4 regions of the Nocardiopsis coralliicola genome follow, and region 1 is predicted to be linked to each of the others. Evidence: predicted binding sites of a transcription regulator. Region 1 holds the regulator's gene; each other region holds the start of a gene.
What was found. The regulator LexA, encoded in region 1, represses DNA repair genes until DNA is damaged. The targets are predictions, from matches to a motif close to TCGAACANNTGTTCGA.

Region 1 (4,354 bases):
TGCCGGCGGCGCGGCCGAGCTGCTCGCCGGAGCATCCCAGCGGCACGAGCGGACGGCGCTCTCCGGACTCGGCGACAGCGCCTACTCCTGGTACGACGGCGAGGTCCGGCCGCTGGGCTGGGGCTGCGTCGCGTTCACCACGGCCAACCTGTTCGTCGAGTCCTGCTACTCCGCGGCCGGCGACTTCGCCGGCACCCGCCCCATCCCCGACGCCGACATGGTCGACGGCGCCAAGCGCCTCGCCCACTCCGTTCTCGCCTCCGCCGAAGCAGGCCGCGACTGACCGGGGGCGCCGCACCGCCGCAGCGCAGCAGTGCCAGCCGCGCGGGGCGGTCCGCCGCGTGCGCTCCGCGCCTGAGCGGCAACGGGGCAGCCCGCGTCTGGCGGGGCATTCCTCCCGCGCCAGAGGCGCGAGCGGCAGAAGCAACCCGCTCGGGCCCGCTCTGGGCGGCCGACCGCGGCGGTGTCCGTCCGCATCCCGAAGCGCCCGGCGGGCGCCGGCCGCACCGGAAGCCGGGCCGCCGCGCGTTCGCGGGCGCGGTAGGCGCAACTGACTGGGGGACTCCTGCCCGCCGAGGCTCTCGGCCTGCGGCGGACACGCCGAGCGGCGCCGCCCCGTCCTGCTGGCTCCGCCGACCGGGGCCTGCGGCCGATGCCCGATCGGGCCGAGCCCGCCCGCAGGCCGCCGCCTGCTCGACGGCGGGGGAGCGCGCGCGTACCGCGGGCGCAGCGGGGCGGCCGGCGGTCCGCCGGCGGTCAGAGGCCGGGGGAGGCCGGTAGCCCGGAACGGGCGCGGAGGGCCGGGCGTACTCGTGCGGCGCCTGACCGCGCCGCGGCGCTGGCCGGGGCCGAACGGTGCGCGCAGCGACCGGCATCGGCCGGAGCCGCGGGGTCCGCCGGGCCCTCCGGGCTGGCCGGGGCGCCCTGGTGCGGGCCGGCGGCAGGCCGGCGCGGCCTCGGTGCGGGATCGGGCCGCTGCCCAGGGGGTGTGTTGGGTGGACACCTGCCCTGCTGCGCGGCGCCCTGGCAGGCCCTAGGCGCGGGCCGGCGGGAGGTCGGCGAAGAATGCGGCGAGAGGGCCGTCCGCATCCGGGGTGAAGGGGCGCTGGTCGTCGGGGGCGGCCGCCGAGCCCGGGCCGCCGGGGCGGGTGCGCAGGACATGGTCGGCGCCGTCCAGGCCGATCTGCTCGGTGCCGAGGGCCGCAGCCAGGCGGTCCACTTCGCCGGCGGTCACCTGTGCGTCCTCGGTGCCGCGCAGGACCAGGGTCGGCATGCCCGGGGGGAGGTCCGCGGCCAGTTCCGCCGGGTCCAGTGCGTCGATCTCGCGGAGGAACCCGGCCGTCTCCGGCGCGAAGATGCCCCCGATCTGCTCGGGAAGGTCCTGCGGCAGCGGCTCTCCGGCGCGGACCCGGGCGATCGCGGTGCGGGTGCCCGTCAGCAGGTCGGCGGCGCCGGCCGCGTCCATGCTGCCGGCGGCCTCCGCCGAGCGCACCTGCTCGGTGATCTGCCGGTCGATCAGGTCGAGGTACACCTCGCCCGGCGGGGCCACCAGCACCAGGCCGGCCGGCGGCGGGCCCTCGACGGCCTCCGGGGCACCCAGCGCGAACAGGGCGCCCTCGGAGTGGCCGAGCACGGCGATGCGCTCGGGGTCGACCTCGGGCCGCGCCGCGAGTTCCGCGTAGGCGGCGGCCATCTCCTCTTCGAACAGCCCGTAGGAGGCCTCCGCGCCGTCCTCGCCGGACTCCGGCACCGGGCGGTCCCCGCTGCCGTACTTGTCGTAGCGCAGCGACGCCACGCCGGAGCCGGCGAGCACCCGCGCCAGGTTCAGGTTGGTCCCGGCGTCGGGGCGCCCCGGAGAATTGCCGTCCCGGTCGGTCGGCCCGCTCCCGGACACGATCAGTGCGGCCGGCACCGGTTCTCCGGCCTCCGCCGGCAGGGCAAGAGTGCCGGGCACGGTTCCGGAGCCGCCGTCGAACTCCACTTCGTGCTCGACCGGATCGGCGCCGGGCAGCTCCGCGGTGGGCGGCGCCGCAGGGGAGCAGCCCGCGGCGAGGGCGGCGGCGGTGCCGACGGCCGCGGCGGTGCGCAGGCAGTGCCGCCACAGCGGGAGCCGCCGGAGGGGGAGGGGAGAGACGGGCATGGCCCTACCGTACGGCGCCCGGCCGCCCGCTGCCCCGGCAGCACCGCGGCCTCCGCCGGTCGGGGCGGGCAGCGCGGGTGATGGAGGCCGCCCCGGTTCGGGACGAAGGTCCCTGGCGCGCCGCCGCCCCGGTCGGACGCCCGGCGGCCGGGGGTGCCGGAAGCCCGCCACCAGGGGTCTCCGATGCGTTCCGAATCGGCAACGGCCCCGTGACTTCAGGTGAAGGTCACGGGGCCGATCCGAAAGGAGGCTGATTCGTTACGCGGGTGGCGCGGGGGGTCACATCCGGCGCATCACGGCGACGACTTTGCCCAGGATGGTGGCCTCGTCGCCGTTGATCGGTGCGTAGGCGTCGTTGCGCGGCAGCAGCCACACGTGGTCCTGCTCCCGCTTGAACACCTTCACGGTGGCCTCGTCGCCCAGCAGTGCGGCCACGATGTCGCCGTTGTTGGCCTCCGGCTGCTGGCGGACAACGACCAGGTCACCATCGGTAATGGCGGCGTCGGTCATCGAGTCGCCGACCACGGTGAGCATGAACAGGCGGCCCTCGCCGACGATCTGCTTGGGCAGCGTGAGGACGTCCTCGATCGACTCCTCCGCGAGGATCGGCCCGCCCGCCGCGATCCGGCCCACGACCGGCACATGCGCAGCTCGGGACTGGTCGCCCTGGGGGTCGGCCTCGAGCTCGTCCCAGGAGCGCACCGGCGCTTGGCCCGGAATGCGAATCTCGACCGCCCGCGGGCGGTTCTGGTCGCGCCGGAGGTACCCCTTGCGTTGCAAGACCTTCAGTTGGTGCGCGACACTGGACGGGCTCGACAGGCCAACGGCGTCCCCGATCTCCCGGATGGACGGCGGATAGCCGCGCTGCCGCACATAGCGGTGAATGCAGTTCAGGACGCTCTGCTGGCGCGCGGTGAGCCGGGGGGCACCATCCTGCGCCGATGCGGCGGCTTCGCCGTCCGCCTCTGCAGGGGCGTGCTCCGGCGGGGGAACGGGCCGGAGCGCGGTGGGACCCGCTCCGGCCGCGCGAGGTTCCTGCGCTCCGTGGTTCTCCTCCGGCACGGCCGGCCTCCTCGGCGGTGATCTCGCGGTCGTCGCGTGTGGGTGGTGGGTCAGTGCTGCGGCGGGACGCGCGGGGCTCTGTCGGGCGACGATCCCCGCGTCACGGCGGTCCCGGAACCGTGCGCCCCGCGTTCAACCGCGCGCGCCGGAGCCGGAAGTCAAGCGTGTCCAACGGTAGTGCCTGCACACAGTGAGATCAAACAAACGTTCGAGATGGTGATGAAAAAAACGGCTGGATGCGGTATTAGTCGAACGCATGTTCCAACGAACGGGCGTTCGAAGGGAGCGATCATGGTCGATTCCGCGCCGCCCGGCCCGTCCGGCGCCGCGCCGGTCGTCCCGCGCCAGCGCGGGGCGTCCGAGCCGTCCGCCGGGGCGCGGCCGCACCGCCCCGAATCCCGGCCCGGGCACCGGCGTCCCGCGGCCCCCTACGACTGGGCCGTCGACGTCCCCGAGTGGACGCCGCCGCCCGCCGTATCCGGCCTGCCCGAGTTCGGTGCGCCCCCGGCCGTCCGGATGCGGCTCACCCTCCGCGGCCGCGCCGTCCTCGTGGCGCTGCTCTGCGCACTGGCCACCGGAGCGGTCTCGCTGCTGTTTGCGGCGTCCGCCTCGGCCGGCTCCGCCTCCGCCGCTCCGGTTGCGTCGTTCTTCAGCGGCTCGGTGTCCCCGACCGTGGTGGTCCAGGAGGGCGACAGCCTCTGGCTCATCGCCGAGCGCGTCGCCCCCGCAGAGGACACCCGCCGTACCGTGCACTCCATCGTCGAACTCAACAGCCTGGCCGGCACCGAGCTCGAGCCCGGCCAGATCCTGCGCGTCCCCAGGCACTGAGCGCCCCCGCCCGCCGCGCCGGCTGCCGAGGCCGCCGCCGCGGGCCGCTGCGGCCCCCGGAGCCGGCCCGGCGACGCCCCCGGGTTTCCGGGCATCCGGCGCCCCGCGCCCCTGCGGGCGTAGGGTGCGGCCGCATGCGGCCTGCGCGCGAGCGGCGGCCGCGGGCGCGCCGGCGGCGCTGTGCTGCGGCGGTTCCCCGGATGCTGCCCGGTTCGGGCCCGCGGCCCGCAGTAGGCCCGTTCCCAGAGGTCCCCACCTGGGGGTATGTTCCTCAGGCGCCCGTCAGCGCGATCCCTTCCCCATGCCCGAGGCTCCGGCTCCGGC
Region 2 (4,354 bases), on a different contig from region 1:
GCGGTTCAGCGCGGCGAAGGCCAGGTCGGCGAGGACCGCCAGCACGACGATCCCGAGGATGCCCTCCAGGGCGAGGTAGACCGCGAACGGCGTCCCCGCACTGGACAGGCCCTGGAGGATGAGGTTGCCCAGGCCCGGCCCGTTGACGGCGGCGGCGATGGCGGCGATGCCCATCAGCAGCTGGGTGGCGACCCGCAGGCCGGTGACGATGACCGGCCAGGCCAGCGGCAGCTCGATCTGGCGCAGGACCTGCAGCCGGCTCAGCCCCATGCCGCGGGCGGACTCGACGACCGCCGGGTCCACTCCGCGCAGGCCCACCACGGTGTTCCGGATGACCGGCAGCAGCGCGTACATCGTGAGCGCGATGACCGCGGGCGTGGTGCCCAGCCCGAACGGCGCGATGAGCAGGCCGTAGAGCGCATAGGAGGGGATGGTGAGGAAGACGCCGGCGACGGCGAGGACCGCGCCGCGCGGTGCCGCGCTGCGGTAGGTGAGGACGGCGAGGGGGACGCCGAGCACCGCCGCGGCGGCGAGGGCCTGCAGGACCAGCAGCAGGTGCTGCCCGGTCAGCGTCAGGACTTCGGCGTAGTTGCCGGCGAGGTAGTCGAAGAACGTCACTCCGCGGCCTCACGGGCCGCGGCGGTTCCGCGGCGGCGCAGCGAGCGGGGAACACCCCCGCGCCGCGCGGCCCCGAACCGGGGAGTCTGAAGAGCGCGCATGAGTGTCAGGATGACACGAATCGGACAGTGCTCCCTGCAACGCCCCAGCGCACGACCCCGCAGCCGGCCGCGGTGGAACCCGTCCCGTTACCGCCGGTTGTCCGGATCGTGTCGTCCCGGAGGTTTTGTCCCGCGCGCGGGCGGTCAGACGGGCACCGCCTCGAGCAGCCGGTAGCAGGACGGGTTCGCCAGCGGCTCGGTAGAGGCCAGGGAGAACCCGGCGCGGGCGCACAGGCGCGCGAAGTCGGAGCGGGTCCGCTCGCGGCCGCCGACGTTGACCAGCATGTTCACGTCGCTCACCGCTCGGGCCAAGGCCCACGCAAGGACGGCTTCGTCGGCAGACTTTCCGCTCTGTTCGGTCACTCCTGGCCGCTGTGTGGACAGAGTTTCTGCTGGTCGTGGGGTGGGTGAGGTCGTAGGCTCCCGCAGCTCTGCAGCCGACTTCCCGGTGTACATGGCGTCGGACAGGCGCAAAAGCGGCAGCGACGGCAGGGTTGGGCGGCGCCTCAGGCGGGCGGCCGGGTGTCGGCGGGCCGCGTGGCGGGGGACAAATGCCAGGAAATCGGACACTGCAACGGGGGCCCCTGTAAACCCGGCCCAAGTAAGCACGACCCTCCCCCCTGTGGACCCTGCACACAGGATCCGATTCCGTACCGCGCTGACCTGCGCAAACACGAGGTTACGCAGCGCCGCGGTGTCCGATTCCCGCGCACCCGCCTTTTCCGCGACCCGATCGGCGAAAAGGCGCGCTCGGTGGTCTCGCGCTGTCCCATTGTGGGTGGTTTGAGGCGGGAGAGGTTTCACCACCCCGCGAAAAGGAACGCGCCGCGCTCCTGCGCGTGGGCCCCCAGGTCGGACACCCGCGGTCCGCCGGCGCCGTTGCCCGGTTGGGCCCGAGATGTCGCCACGCAGAGTGAAACTGGCCCGGTGAATGGGGCGCGGGACGGTCACGCCTCCCGGGTTTTCCGCGCATCCGCCCTCGAAAAGGTGGGATTCGTGGCGCCGATGGGGTGTTACCAGCGGTTCGCGAACACCTGCCCGTGTCGGGTCCGCCTGCCGCCGACCCTGCAACCCCTGTAGCCCCGCTATTCACACCAGTTGCACCCGCCCCGCGACCCGCCGCCGACCCGAGGGCCCCGGGCGGCCCTGCCGTCGCTGCCGTCTTTGGCTTGTCCGACGCACTGAACACCAGTGAGACGGCTGCAGAGAAGCGGGAGCCTTCGGCCTTGTCCGTGCCTTCCCGGCGCCCAGTAGAAACTCTGGCCACACACCGGTTCCGGAGCGACGGGACAGAGCGGAAGCCTGCCGGCGAAGCTGTCCTTGTCGTGAAGCCTTACGCCCCAGCCCGGTGATCCGCGGCGGCTCTGGTTGCACGGGGCAGGGTGATAGGGGCTGCCGGCGAAGCCGTCCTTGTCTTGATGCCTTGCGTCCCCCGTCCCACCCCCGCGACCCCGGTTACGACCAGTGGCGGCGCAGGGTCCAGGCATGGGTGGCGGGGTCGACGGCGATGTCGGCGATGCTGGGTGTGCCCGCAGAGGACTCGGCGGCGACGCGGACGAGGCGGGCTGTCGCGGGGCGGTCCCAGGTGCCGATGATCCGGCGTACGCGGTAGAGGTCGCCGCGCCAGGTGAACAGGGCGGGGTGGCCGCCGGTGGTCGATCGGACATCGATCCGCTCGTTGTAAAGACTCACCCGGCGAGTCTATCGAACACCAGTTCGATGATCCACTCCGGTTGCGCGCTCCGGAGTGGAGATCCCTGCCGGAGCGCCCACAGACTAGGGGCAGTCGCGGCGGTGCGCGGGGATCAGCGGCGGGCGTGTCGCGGTCTGCCGAGTCCTGCAGGGCGGGCGATCCGGCGGCAGCCGGTCCGACCGGTCGTTATGGTGGTGGGTCATGGCTGACGGCACGGCGGACGCGATCGGGGCGGCGGAGCGGCGGGGCGCATCCGGCGTGCCCGCCCGGATCATGGCCGCTGCCACCCGGCTGTTCGCGGAGCGCGGCTTCGAACGCACCTCGGTGCAGGAGCTCGTCGTCGCGGCGGGTGTCACCAAAGGCGCGATGTACCACTACTTCGCCTCGAAGGACGACCTGCTCTACGCCGTCACCATGCGGCTGCTCGGCCGCCAGCGCGCCGCGATCGAGACCATCGCCGACGGCCCGGAGCCGGTGGCGGACCGCCTGCACCGCGCCGCGGTCGCCGTCGTCGCCGACACTGCCGCGCACTTCGACGACGCCGTGATCACCGTGCGTACCGCGCCGCTGCTCTCCGCGGACCGGCAGCGCTCGGTGCGGGTGGAGCGCCGCGCCGTCCACGACCGGTTCGTCGCGCTGGTGGCCGAGGGGCAGCGGGCCGGCGTGTTCCGCGCCGAAGTGCCCGCGCACCTCGCCCTCACCCAGTTCTTCGGTGCCGTGCAGCACATGGCCACCTGGTACCGGCCCGACGGCGGACTCGGCGGAGCGGAGATCGGCGGCCACTTCGCCGGCCTGCTGCTCGCCGGCCTCGGTGTCCCGCCGCAGGCCGTCGCCGGCGGTGGTGCGCCGGCCGGTTCCGCTACAGGAACAGGCGGCCCGGGCGGGTCCGGTCCCGGATCGCCGCCATCCGCTTGACCGCCGCCGGACGGCGGGACAGCAGGTTGTGGACGAAGAGGAAGCCGCCCCGGTCGCGGCCGGCCCGCTCGGCCATTTCCCCCATGTGCACCTCCTGGTAGAGGTGCGGGCCGCCGGCGATGAGGCGCACGGCGTGCGCGCCCTCCGGGCAGTGCGCGAGCGCGTGGTTGTCGGCCGTGTACTCCATCGCGCGGGCCAGCGCCGGGCCGAGGAGCGGCAGGACCCGTCCGGCGGCCGTGGCGGTGCGCCGCCAGTACGAGGCGTGGCCGGCGGCGATGTGGCCGAGCTGGTGGGCGAGGACGAAGCGCAGCGCAGCCGGGTCGCGCAGCCGCCCGCCGAGCGCGACGAGCTCCGCGGGGACGACGATGTAGCGCCGCGTCCCGTGCCCGCCGGCCCCGGTCCGGCGCCGGCCGGGTGCGGCGACGTAGGCGTCGGGGGTGCTGCGCAGTCCCATGTCGGCGGAGAGCCGGCGGATCTCGGCGTGCGCCTCGGGGAACTGGGTGGGGGAGACGCGCACCGCCTCGGCGCGCTGTTCGGCGTGGCGGAGGCCGCCGACCGACCAGTACGCGGCGGGAACGGCGATCAGGACGGCCGGCGCCCACCCGGGCACCGCGCCGATCCACAGCAGCATGGCTGCTGCGAGCGGCAGCAGCAGGGTGGCCGCACTGCACAGCACCAGGAGCGGCAGCTCCCACGGATGCCGTTCGAGGGCCGGCCCCTCGGTCACTAGGGCGGGTGAACGGTCCGCGGCCGCACCGCGGCCCGAGGCGGTCGCAGAGGTCATGCCAGGCGCCTCCCCGGGTGGTCGAACGCGCGCACCGACACGCGATGATCACGTCAAGTAATGGAATATTACTTTCCGAATCCATTGCGGTCCCTCACCAACCCCGCGTGTCTCGCGCCCCTTCACCCGCTCCGGCTGACGGACGGGGGCGAAGAGCGCGACCCGGTACCCCGCAGGGCCGAACCGGGCGTGCCGTCCGGCGCGCCGGACGGCGCCGGGGTCAGCGCTCGTAGGTGCGGAGTT
Region 3 (4,354 bases), on a different contig from region 1:
CCGGGGCGGCGTCGCCGAAAGGCCGGAGCGGTGCGCGGCAGCAGGGCGGCCGGCCCCGCACAGCGCGGCCTGGGCCGGCTGCCGCGGCGGCCGGCCCAGGCCAGAGTAGTGGCAGTGCCGGCGGAGGCCGGCGGACGCCCGCCGCGGAAGCGGACGGGGCGCGCTGGGGCGGGCTACTTGTTGTCGCCGTCTCCGGAGTCGCGGCCCGGGAAGTCGGGGCGGTCCTCGACCGGGGTGTCGTCGGCGGCACCGGGCTCCTGGACGGCGTCGGCGATGCCGGCCTTCAGGATGCGGATCCGCGTGCCGGGCGATACTTCGAGCTCGACCTCAGCGTCGCGCACCTCCACGATCGTGCCGTAGAAGCCGGCCTGGGTGAGCACCTCCTGGCCGGGGTGGAGACGGTTCTGCATCTCCATCTGCTGCTTGCGGCGCCGCTGCTGCGGCCGGATGATGAGCAGCCAGAAGACGAGGACGAGCAGCGCAATCATGAGCACTGACTGCATCATGCTGCCGCCCGCTGCGGCTTCCTGCGCGAGAATGGTGGTCTGGCCCTGCACGGGGGCGTCCTTTCCTGGTGTTTCCCGTGGACGAACTCCACGCCGACAAAGAACGAACGGACCCGCCCCCGTGTTCCCGGCGCGCCGGAGCCGTGCGCTCTCGCGCCCAGCCTAGGGCGTGATCGGCGGGCGGCGTCCGCGGCGCAGCGCACCGGGGCGGTCCGCGGCCGGGCACGCCCCCGGCCGCGCCGCCCGGCTCAGCCGAACGGCGCCTGCTCCGGCGCGGCGAGGCCCAGGTGCTCCCACGCCTGCGGGGTGGCGACGCGGCCGCGCGGAGTCCGTGCGACAAATCCCTCCCTGACCAGGAAGGGCTCGGCGACGGTCTCCACCGTCTCCGGCTCCTCGCCGACCGAGACGGCGAGCGTGGACAGGCCGACCGGCCCGCCGCGGAACCGGCGCAGCAGCGCGTCGAGCACGGCCCGGTCGAGCCGGTCGAGTCCGCGCGCGTCGACCTCGTACAGCTCCAGGGCGGCGCGGGCCGCGTCCAGGTCGAGCCGGCCGTGCCCGCGCACCTGGGCGTAGTCGCGCACCCGCCGGAGCAGCCGGTTGGCGATGCGCGGCGTACCGCGGGAGCGGCCGGCGATCTCCGCGGCGGCGTCGCCCTCCAGCGCGACGTCCAGCAGCGCTGCAGAGCGGCGCACGATGTGCTCCAGGTCGGCCGGCAGGTAGTAGTCCATGTGCGCGGTGAAGCCGAACCGGTCGCGCAGCGGGGACGGCAGCATGCCGGCCCGCGTGGTCGCGCCGACCAGGGTGAACGGCGCGATGTCGAGCGGGATGGCGGTGGCGCCCGGCCCCTTGCCGACCATCACGTCCACCCGGAAGTCCTCCATGGCGACGTAGAGCATCTCCTCGGCGGGGCGCGCCATCCGGTGGATCTCGTCCAGGAAGAGGACTTCGCCCTCCTGCAGGGTGGACAGCACCGCGGCGAGGTCGCCGGAGCGCTCGATCGCGGGGCCGGAGCTGATCCGCAGCGGCGCGCCGAGCTCGGCGGCGATGATCATCGCGAGGGTGGTCTTGCCCAGGCCGGGCCCGCCGGACATCAGGACGTGGTCGGGCGCCCGGCCGCGGTGCTGCGCGCCGCGCAGCACCAGGGAGAGCTGTTCGCGGACCCGGTCCTGGCCGACGAAGTCGTCCAGGGTGCGCGGGCGGAGCGCGCCTTCGAGGGCGCGCTCGTCGTCGGCGGCGGCGGGCGAGGCGACACCGCGGTCGTAGTCGTCCATGGGGAAGGCTCCTCCGGTGCTCTCCGGCGGTTCAGACCCGGCTCAGTGTGCGCAGGGCGGACCGCAGCAGGGCGGCGACGTCGGGCTCCTCGCCGGGGCCGGGCGCGACGGCGTCGGCGGCGGCTTCGGCGTCGCGCGCGGTCCACCCCAGGCCGGTCAAGCCGGCCACGACCTGGGGGCGCCAGTGCGCGGGGGCGGCCGCGGACTCCTCGGCGCCGGCAGCGGGGGCGCCGGCGGCCGGAGCGCCGGCGGCGGGGCCGAGCTTGTCGCGCAGTTCCAGCACGATGCGCTGGGCGCCCTTGCGGCCGATGCCGGGCACGGCGGTGAGCGCCGCGGTGTCCTCGGCGGCGACGGCGGCGCGCAGCGTGTCCGGGCTGTGCACGGCCAGCATGGCGAGTGCGAGGCGCGGGCCGACGCCGGAGGCGGACTGGAGGCGCTCGAAGACGTCCCGCTCATCGGAGTCGGCGAAGCCGAAGAGGGTGAGCGATTCTTCGCGCACCACCAGCGCGGTGGCGACGGTGGCGGTTTCGCCGACCCGCAGCCGGCCGAGCGTGGACGGCGTGCACTGCACGGCCATGCCGACACCGCCGACGTCGAGGACGGCGCTGCCGAGGCCCCGCTCGGCCACCCTTCCGGTGAGGAACGCGATCACCTGCGGTCTTCCTTTCCGCGCCCGCGCGCCGCGGCGCGGGCCAGCTCCACTTTGCGGGCGAACTCCTGCTGTGTGGCCTGCTGCGCGGCCTGGACCGCCTGCACCGACGCTGCGCGGGCCGCTGTGCCCGCGGCGGCCGGAGCACCGCCGGAGGTGCCGGACACCCCGCCGCGCCACAGGTGGCAGATCGCGAGCGCGACGGCATCGGCGGCGTCAGCCGGCCGCGGCGGCCCGGCCAGTTGGAGGATGCGGGCGACCATGGCGCCCACCTGCTGCTTGTCGGCGCGGCCGCTCCCGGTGACGGCCGCCTTGGCCTCACTGGGGGTGTGCGTGGCGACGGGCAGTCCGCGGCGCGCGGCGCAGACGAGGGCCACACCGCTGGCCTGGGCGGTGCCCATGACGGTGCTGAGGTTGTGCTGGGCGAAGACGCGTTCGACGGCGACCGCGTCGGGGCGGTGCTCGTCCAGCCACTCCTCGATGCCGCGCTCGACGGCGACGAGGCGGTGCGCCGGGTCCAGCCCGGGATCGGTGCGGACGACGCCGGCGCCGAGCAGCCGCGGCGGCCGCCCGGGCGCGCCCTCGACGGCACCGACGCCGCACCGGGTCAGCCCCGGGTCGATGCCCACAACGCGCACGTCCGCCCCCTTCGCTGCCCCTCTCGAACGCCCGTTCGCAGCCTACTACGGGGGCCGGCTGCCGGCTGCCTCCGCACCGCGCCGGATCCGCCTGCCGCCCCGCGGGCGGGTGCACCGGGAGCGGGTGCCGGGTACCGCCGGGGCGGCGCGGTGCGGAGATGCCCGCCCCGATGCGGAAGACGGTGCCGAGCCCTCGATCGCGATCCCGGCCGTGCGGGCGGCTGCGCCGGCCGGCGCAGCGATGCGCCGGCGGAGGCCGGGGAACGGCGACCGCTCCGCCGCGCCGGCCGCGGTGCCGGTTCCGGTCAGCGCGGAGAGGCCGGTCGGGACGGCCTGGCAGAGGACGCCGGCGCCGGGCGCGGGGCGCACCGCGGCGAGCGGGCGGAGGTCCAGGCCGGCGGGGGCGCCGGAGAACCGGGGGGAGGGCAACCGGGCGCCGAGCACCGCCTCCCCTCCCCGGGGGCCGGTGCCGCGCTACCGCTCCCCTCCCCCGTGCCTGGTTCCGCCCGCCGCCGGAGCGTCCGCACCGGCCGCCCGTGCCGCGGGAACCGGCTGATCGGGCAGTGGCGCGCCCTCGGGCCCGGCGGCGACCTCCGGGGCCGCGGCGGGTGCGCGGCGGTCCGGCACACGGAGGCGCGGTCCCCCGCGGAGGGGACGAGCGGCCCGCGCCTGCCCGCGCGCTGGGCTTCGCACCCTCCGGGCGGGCTGCAGCAGCCCTCGGGCGCGGCGGCCGCGGGCCGGGCGCAGACCGGTGCCAAAGCGAAGGGCGTCAAGGCCGGTCGGACCGGCCTTCGACGCCCTTCGCTGCGGGGCCCTGCCCCGGACGGCATACCGCCGCTAGCCGATCTTCTCCATGACCTCGTCGGAGATGTCGGCGTTGGTGTAGACGTTCTGCACGTCGTCGGAGTCCTCCAGGACGTCGACGACGCGGAGCACCTTCTTGGCGTCCTCCTCGCCGAGGGGGATCTCCATGCTGGGCAGCCAGGAGGATTCGGCCGACTCGTAGTCGATCCCGGCCTCCTGCAGCGCGGTGCGCACGGCCACCAGGTCGGTCGCCTCGCTCACGACCTCCCAGGACTCGCCCAGGTCGTTGACGTCCTCGGCGCCGGCTTCGAGCACGGCGAGGGTGACGTCGTCCTCGGTGGTGCCCTCCTTCGACACCAGCACCACGCCCTTGCGGTTGAACAAGTAGGACACCGAGCCGGCGTCGGCCATGTTGCCGCCGTTGCGGGTGACCGCGACGCGCACCTCGGAGGCGGCGCGGTTGCGGTTGTCGGTGAGGCACTCGAC
Region 4 (4,354 bases), on a different contig from region 1:
GCGCCGAAGGAGCTGGCGCGGGTGCGGCGCCGCCGGCTGGTGCCGACGGTGGCCGTGCAGGCGCTGCAGCGGTTCCTGCACCGGCGGGTACTGGACCCGGCGCTGCGCGGGGAGGCGATGTCGATCCCCGGGGCCGCGGTGCGGATCCTGTCGGCAGCGCCGCGGCTGGCGGTGGTCCCGGCCTACCTGATCGGTTTCGGCGTTCTGCCCGAGCGCCCGCCCGCTGCAGCGCGCCGCTCCCCCGCGCCCCGGCCCGCCGACCGCGCGAACGGCGACGCGGCGGCCGGGCCGGGGTGAACACCGGGGCGGCAGCCGGCGCGGGGAGCCACTCCGGCAATCCGTTTTTCCGGCCGGTGACGAGTGCGAAAGTCAGAAGTCCGCCGCGGCCGGTGTCGAGCACGGGGGCCGTGGCGCGTGTTCTTGCCTGACCAGCTCGTCGGGGGAATGCTCGGGCAGACCTCACACCACAGCTTCCGGTCGCACCAGCCATCGGGGGGCACCCGGCTGGCAGCGGCCTGGACCAGCCGGTCTGCTCCCACTGGAGACGCCACCGCTCGGGTGTGTGGAAGGCGAGGGCCTCCCACCCCGCCCCGGATCGCAGATGCTCCGGGATGCCGCCGAGCTCGCGCAGTTCGCGGTGGAGCGGCGGCACGGCGATCGACGCCTGACCGCCTGTCGTGCGGAACGTGCTGATGGAGCCGATGGAGCGGTCATCGGTCCCGAAGCTGCGGTAGCCGCCCGCGGACAGGACCGCATCGGGCTGCTCCGGTTCGAACGGGACGGCGTGCGCTTCGGCGCGCACGGCGCGGACCTGGCCACCGACGCCTGCCTGATCGATACGCGCGGCGGGCTGCACGGCGAAGTCCCGGCTGAGGCCTTCGACCATCCGCTGCGGGTCATACGCCGCCGCACGCGGATACGTATCAGGCCGGACGAGTGCATCCAGTGAGGCCGCCGCACCCTCGTATCAGCCTGCCCACCCGGGCAGCAGGAGCCCGTGGGCAGGGCTCTGGCCACGGCCCGGCCCGGGCCGGGCTCGGGGAGCGGCGCCGGGCGGCAGGTCAGGTGGCGGGAGTGCCGCGGCCGGAGGCGAGGAGGGCTTCGATGCGCTCCAGGCGGGCGCGCAGGTCGTCGATGTCGTCGGCGGAGGCCGGGCGGCGGCCGCGGACTAGCTCCACCAGCAGAGTGCCGTCGGGTTCGAGCAGGACGCGGTGCGCATCGTGCACGCTGTTGCCGCCCTGGTGGCGCACGACCTGCTCGACGTCGGCGCGGCGGACGCCCAGGCGCCACATGGCCCGGCGGTCGTAGCGGCCGCGGCGCACCAGCACGGTGGCCGAGCCTTCGAACAGCCGCCAGGCCCACAGCCAGCGCACCCGCACCCGGACCAGGGCGTAGTCGACGGCCAGCAGCACCGCCGCGCCGAGCAGGCCGCCGGTCAGGGAGTTGTCCGGGCCGATGACGGCGTTCTGCACGACGTTGGACAGCAGCATCACCACGACCAGGTCCATGGTGTTGAGCTGGGCGAGGTCGCGCCGGCCGACCAGGCGCAGCAGCAGGTAGACCGCCAGGTAGACGCCGACGGTGCGCAGCGTCTTCTCCAGCGGCGGGATCTCCATCGCGAGCATGTCGTGCCACATGGGCCCCATGCTCCACCGCGGGGGCCGTACGGGCGGCGGGGCGCGCCCGCACGGCCCGGGGGCCTGGTGGCGCGGAGCGCTGTGGCGCATCCCACCCTGCGCCGGCCGGGAGCCCGCAGGGCCCGCGGCGCCGCGGTTCCGGAACCCGGCGGGCCCAGCGGCCGCCCGCGGACCTGGGGCTCCGCTTCCCCGGACACCCGCCCTGGGGTACTATTCGAACAGATGTTCGCTTTCGGCCTTTCTTCCCCTGTATCGGCCGGAGTGCGTGGAATGCGAAGCCCGCCGGGGCTGCACGCACTGACACCAGGGGGAGGCGCCGATGACCACCGCAACGGCCGGAGCGGGCCCCTTCCCCCACCTGCACACCGCCTCCGCCGCCTCCATGCGCTACGGCACCTCCCCGCCGGCCGACCTGGCCGCCCGCGCCGCTGAGCAGGGCATGGACATGCTCGCCCTCACCGATCGCGACGGCCTCTACGGAGCCGTCGCCCACGCCCGCGCCTGCCGCGACGCCGGGATCCAGCCGATCCTCGGCGCCGACCTGGCCGTCGCGGCACCCGACGGGGGCCGCATCACCGTGCTGGCCCGCGGCGGCGCCGGCTGGGCGTCGCTGTGCCGGCTGGTCACCGCCGCCCACGCCGACGGCCCCGACACCCCGCCCGCCGTCTCCCCCGCCACCCTGGCCGCCCATGCCGAAGGGCTGATCGTCCTGCTCGGCCCCGAGTCCGACGTCGCCCGCGCTGCCGCGCGGCAGCGCATGGAGGCGGCCCGCCGCCTCCTGCAGCGCTGGCGCGCCACCGCCGAAACCGCGATCGAGATCGTCGACCACCTCGGCCCCGGCGAGCACCGCCGCGCCACCGCCCTGCTGCGCCTGGCCCGCGAAACCCGCACCCTGGCCGTACTGGGCAACGCGGTGCGCTACCCCCGCCCCGCCGATGCCGAGGTCGCCCGCGTCCTGGACGAGGCCCGCCGCTGGCTGCCCGGCCCCGCACCCGCCCCGCCGGCCGGCTCGCAGTCCTACCTCAAGGACACCGCCGAGATGGCCGAGGTCGCCCGCCGCGTCTGCGGCCCCGATCCCGACGCCGCCCGCCGCCTGCTCGCCCACACCCGCGCCCTGGCCGCGGCCTGCGTCCTGGACCCCGGCACCGACCTGGGGATGGACCGCAACCACCTGCCGCCGGTCCCCGACGCCCGCGACCGGCTCTGGCGCGCCTGCGAACAGGGCGCCCACCGCCTGGGCCTGGACCGCGACCCCGCCGTCCGCCACCGCCTGGCCAGCGAGCTGCAGACCATCGAGCACAAGGGCTTCTCCGCCTACTTCCTCACCGTCGCCGACATCGCCGACCGGATCCGCGCCCGCGGCATCCGCTGCTCCATCCGCGGCTCGGGCGCCGGCAGCCTGGTCAACCACCTCATCGGCATCTCCGCCGTCAACCCGCTCGAGCACGGCCTGCTCATGGAGCGCTTCCTGGCCCCCAGCCGCGCCGGCCTGCCCGACATCGACCTCGACGTGGAGTCCCACCGCCGGCTGGACGCCTACCAGGCCGTGTTCGACGCCTACCCCGACGCCGCGTGCGTGTCGATGATGGAGACCTACCGCGCCCGCAGTGCCATCCGCGACGTCGGCGCCGCCATGGGCGTGCCGCCGCACGAGATCGACGTCCTGGCCAAGGCCTTCCCCCGGATCCGCGCCCGCCAGATCCGCGCCGCCTGCGACGACCTGCCCGAACTGCGCTCGGGCCGGATGGGCGACTACCCGGCCGCCGCCCTGTTCCGGCTGGCCGAGCGCCTCGACGGGCTGCCCCGCCACATCGCCCAGCACCCCTGCGGGATCGTCGTCTCCGGCGGCGATCTCGCCGACCGCGCCCCCACCGAGCCCAGCCGCACCGGTTACCCCATGGTCCAGTTCGACAAGGACGACGTCGAAGAGATGGGCCTGATCAAACTGGACGTCCTCGGTGTACGCCTGCAGTCGGCCATGTCGCACACCCTCACCGAGATCGAGCGCACCACCGGAGGCAGCGTCGACATCGACGCCGTGCCCGACGGCGACCCCGCCGTCTACGCCATGATCGGCTCCTCCGGCACGCTGGGCTGCTTCCAGATCGAATCGCCCGGCCAGCGCGAACTCGTCGGCAAGCTCCGCCCCCGCGACATCGGCGACCTCGTCGTCGACATCTCCCTGTTCCGGCCCGGCCCGGTCGGCAGCGACATGGTCGCCCCCTTCCTCGCCGCCCGTGCCGCCCACGGCAGCACCGGACAGGGCCCTCTCGGCCCCGGACCCGACCTGGTCTCCCCCGTGCTGTCCGGCGCGCTCGCCGAGACCGGCGGCGTCGTCGTCTACCACGAGCAGGTCATCGCGCTGCTGCACCTGATGACCGGCTGCGGACTGGACCAGGCCGAGACGATGCGCCGCCGGCTGGGCACCGAGCAGGGCCGCGAACAGGTCCGCGCCGCCTTCACCCGGATGGCCGGCGAATGCGGCCGGCCCGCCGAGGAGACCGACCGGGTCTGGGAGATCATCGCCTCCTTCGGCTCCTTCGGCTTCTGCAAGGCCCACGCCGCCGCGTTCGCCCTGCCCACTTACCAGTCGGCCTGGCTCAAACGCCACTACCCCGCCGCCTTCTACGCCGGCATCCTCACCCACGACCCCGGCATGTACCCGCGCCGCGCCATCATCGACGACGCCCGCCGCTTCGGCGTGGCCGTCCTCGGCA

Region 2: a site for LexA is predicted at 2,424-2,439, ahead of ACYVGT_RS07370 (DUF6504 family protein). Genes of this name have one in related genera too.
Region 3: a site for LexA is predicted at 3,088-3,103, ahead of ruvC (crossover junction endodeoxyribonuclease RuvC). Genes of this name have one in related genera too.
Region 4: a site for LexA is predicted at 1,852-1,867, ahead of ACYVGT_RS04590 (DNA polymerase III subunit alpha). Genes of this name have one in related genera too.

The regions. Positions count from the first base shown of each region.
Region 1 is NZ_BAAGXT010000024.1:10,284-14,637, reverse strand. It holds gene ACYVGT_RS17090 (hypothetical protein) at 1-283, shown strand, start outside; gene ACYVGT_RS17085 (alpha/beta hydrolase family protein) at 1,034-2,140, opposite strand; gene lexA (transcriptional repressor LexA) at 2,420-3,202, opposite strand; gene ACYVGT_RS17075 (LysM peptidoglycan-binding domain-containing protein) at 3,494-4,030, shown strand.
Region 2 is NZ_BAAGXT010000006.1:149,562-153,915, forward strand. It holds gene ACYVGT_RS07360 (ABC transporter permease) at 1-618, opposite strand, end outside; gene ACYVGT_RS07365 (hypothetical protein) at 864-1,082, opposite strand; gene ACYVGT_RS07370 (DUF6504 family protein) at 2,175-2,411, opposite strand; gene ACYVGT_RS07375 (TetR/AcrR family transcriptional regulator) at 2,614-3,327, shown strand; gene ACYVGT_RS07380 (M48 family metallopeptidase) at 3,272-4,111, opposite strand; gene ACYVGT_RS07385 (DivIVA domain-containing protein) at 4,332-4,354, opposite strand, start outside.
Region 3 is NZ_BAAGXT010000023.1:41,823-46,176, forward strand. It holds gene yajC (preprotein translocase subunit YajC) at 174-557, opposite strand; gene ruvB (Holliday junction branch migration DNA helicase RuvB) at 755-1,777, opposite strand; gene ruvA (Holliday junction branch migration protein RuvA) at 1,809-2,429, opposite strand; gene ruvC (crossover junction endodeoxyribonuclease RuvC) at 2,426-3,064, opposite strand; gene ACYVGT_RS16810 (YebC/PmpR family DNA-binding transcriptional regulator) at 3,902-4,354, opposite strand, start outside.
Region 4 is NZ_BAAGXT010000004.1:4,166-8,519, reverse strand. It holds gene ACYVGT_RS04605 (FAD-dependent oxidoreductase) at 1-297, shown strand, start outside; gene ACYVGT_RS04600 (hypothetical protein) at 602-949, shown strand; gene ACYVGT_RS04595 (DUF421 domain-containing protein) at 1,062-1,637, opposite strand; gene ACYVGT_RS04590 (DNA polymerase III subunit alpha) at 1,957-4,354, shown strand, end outside.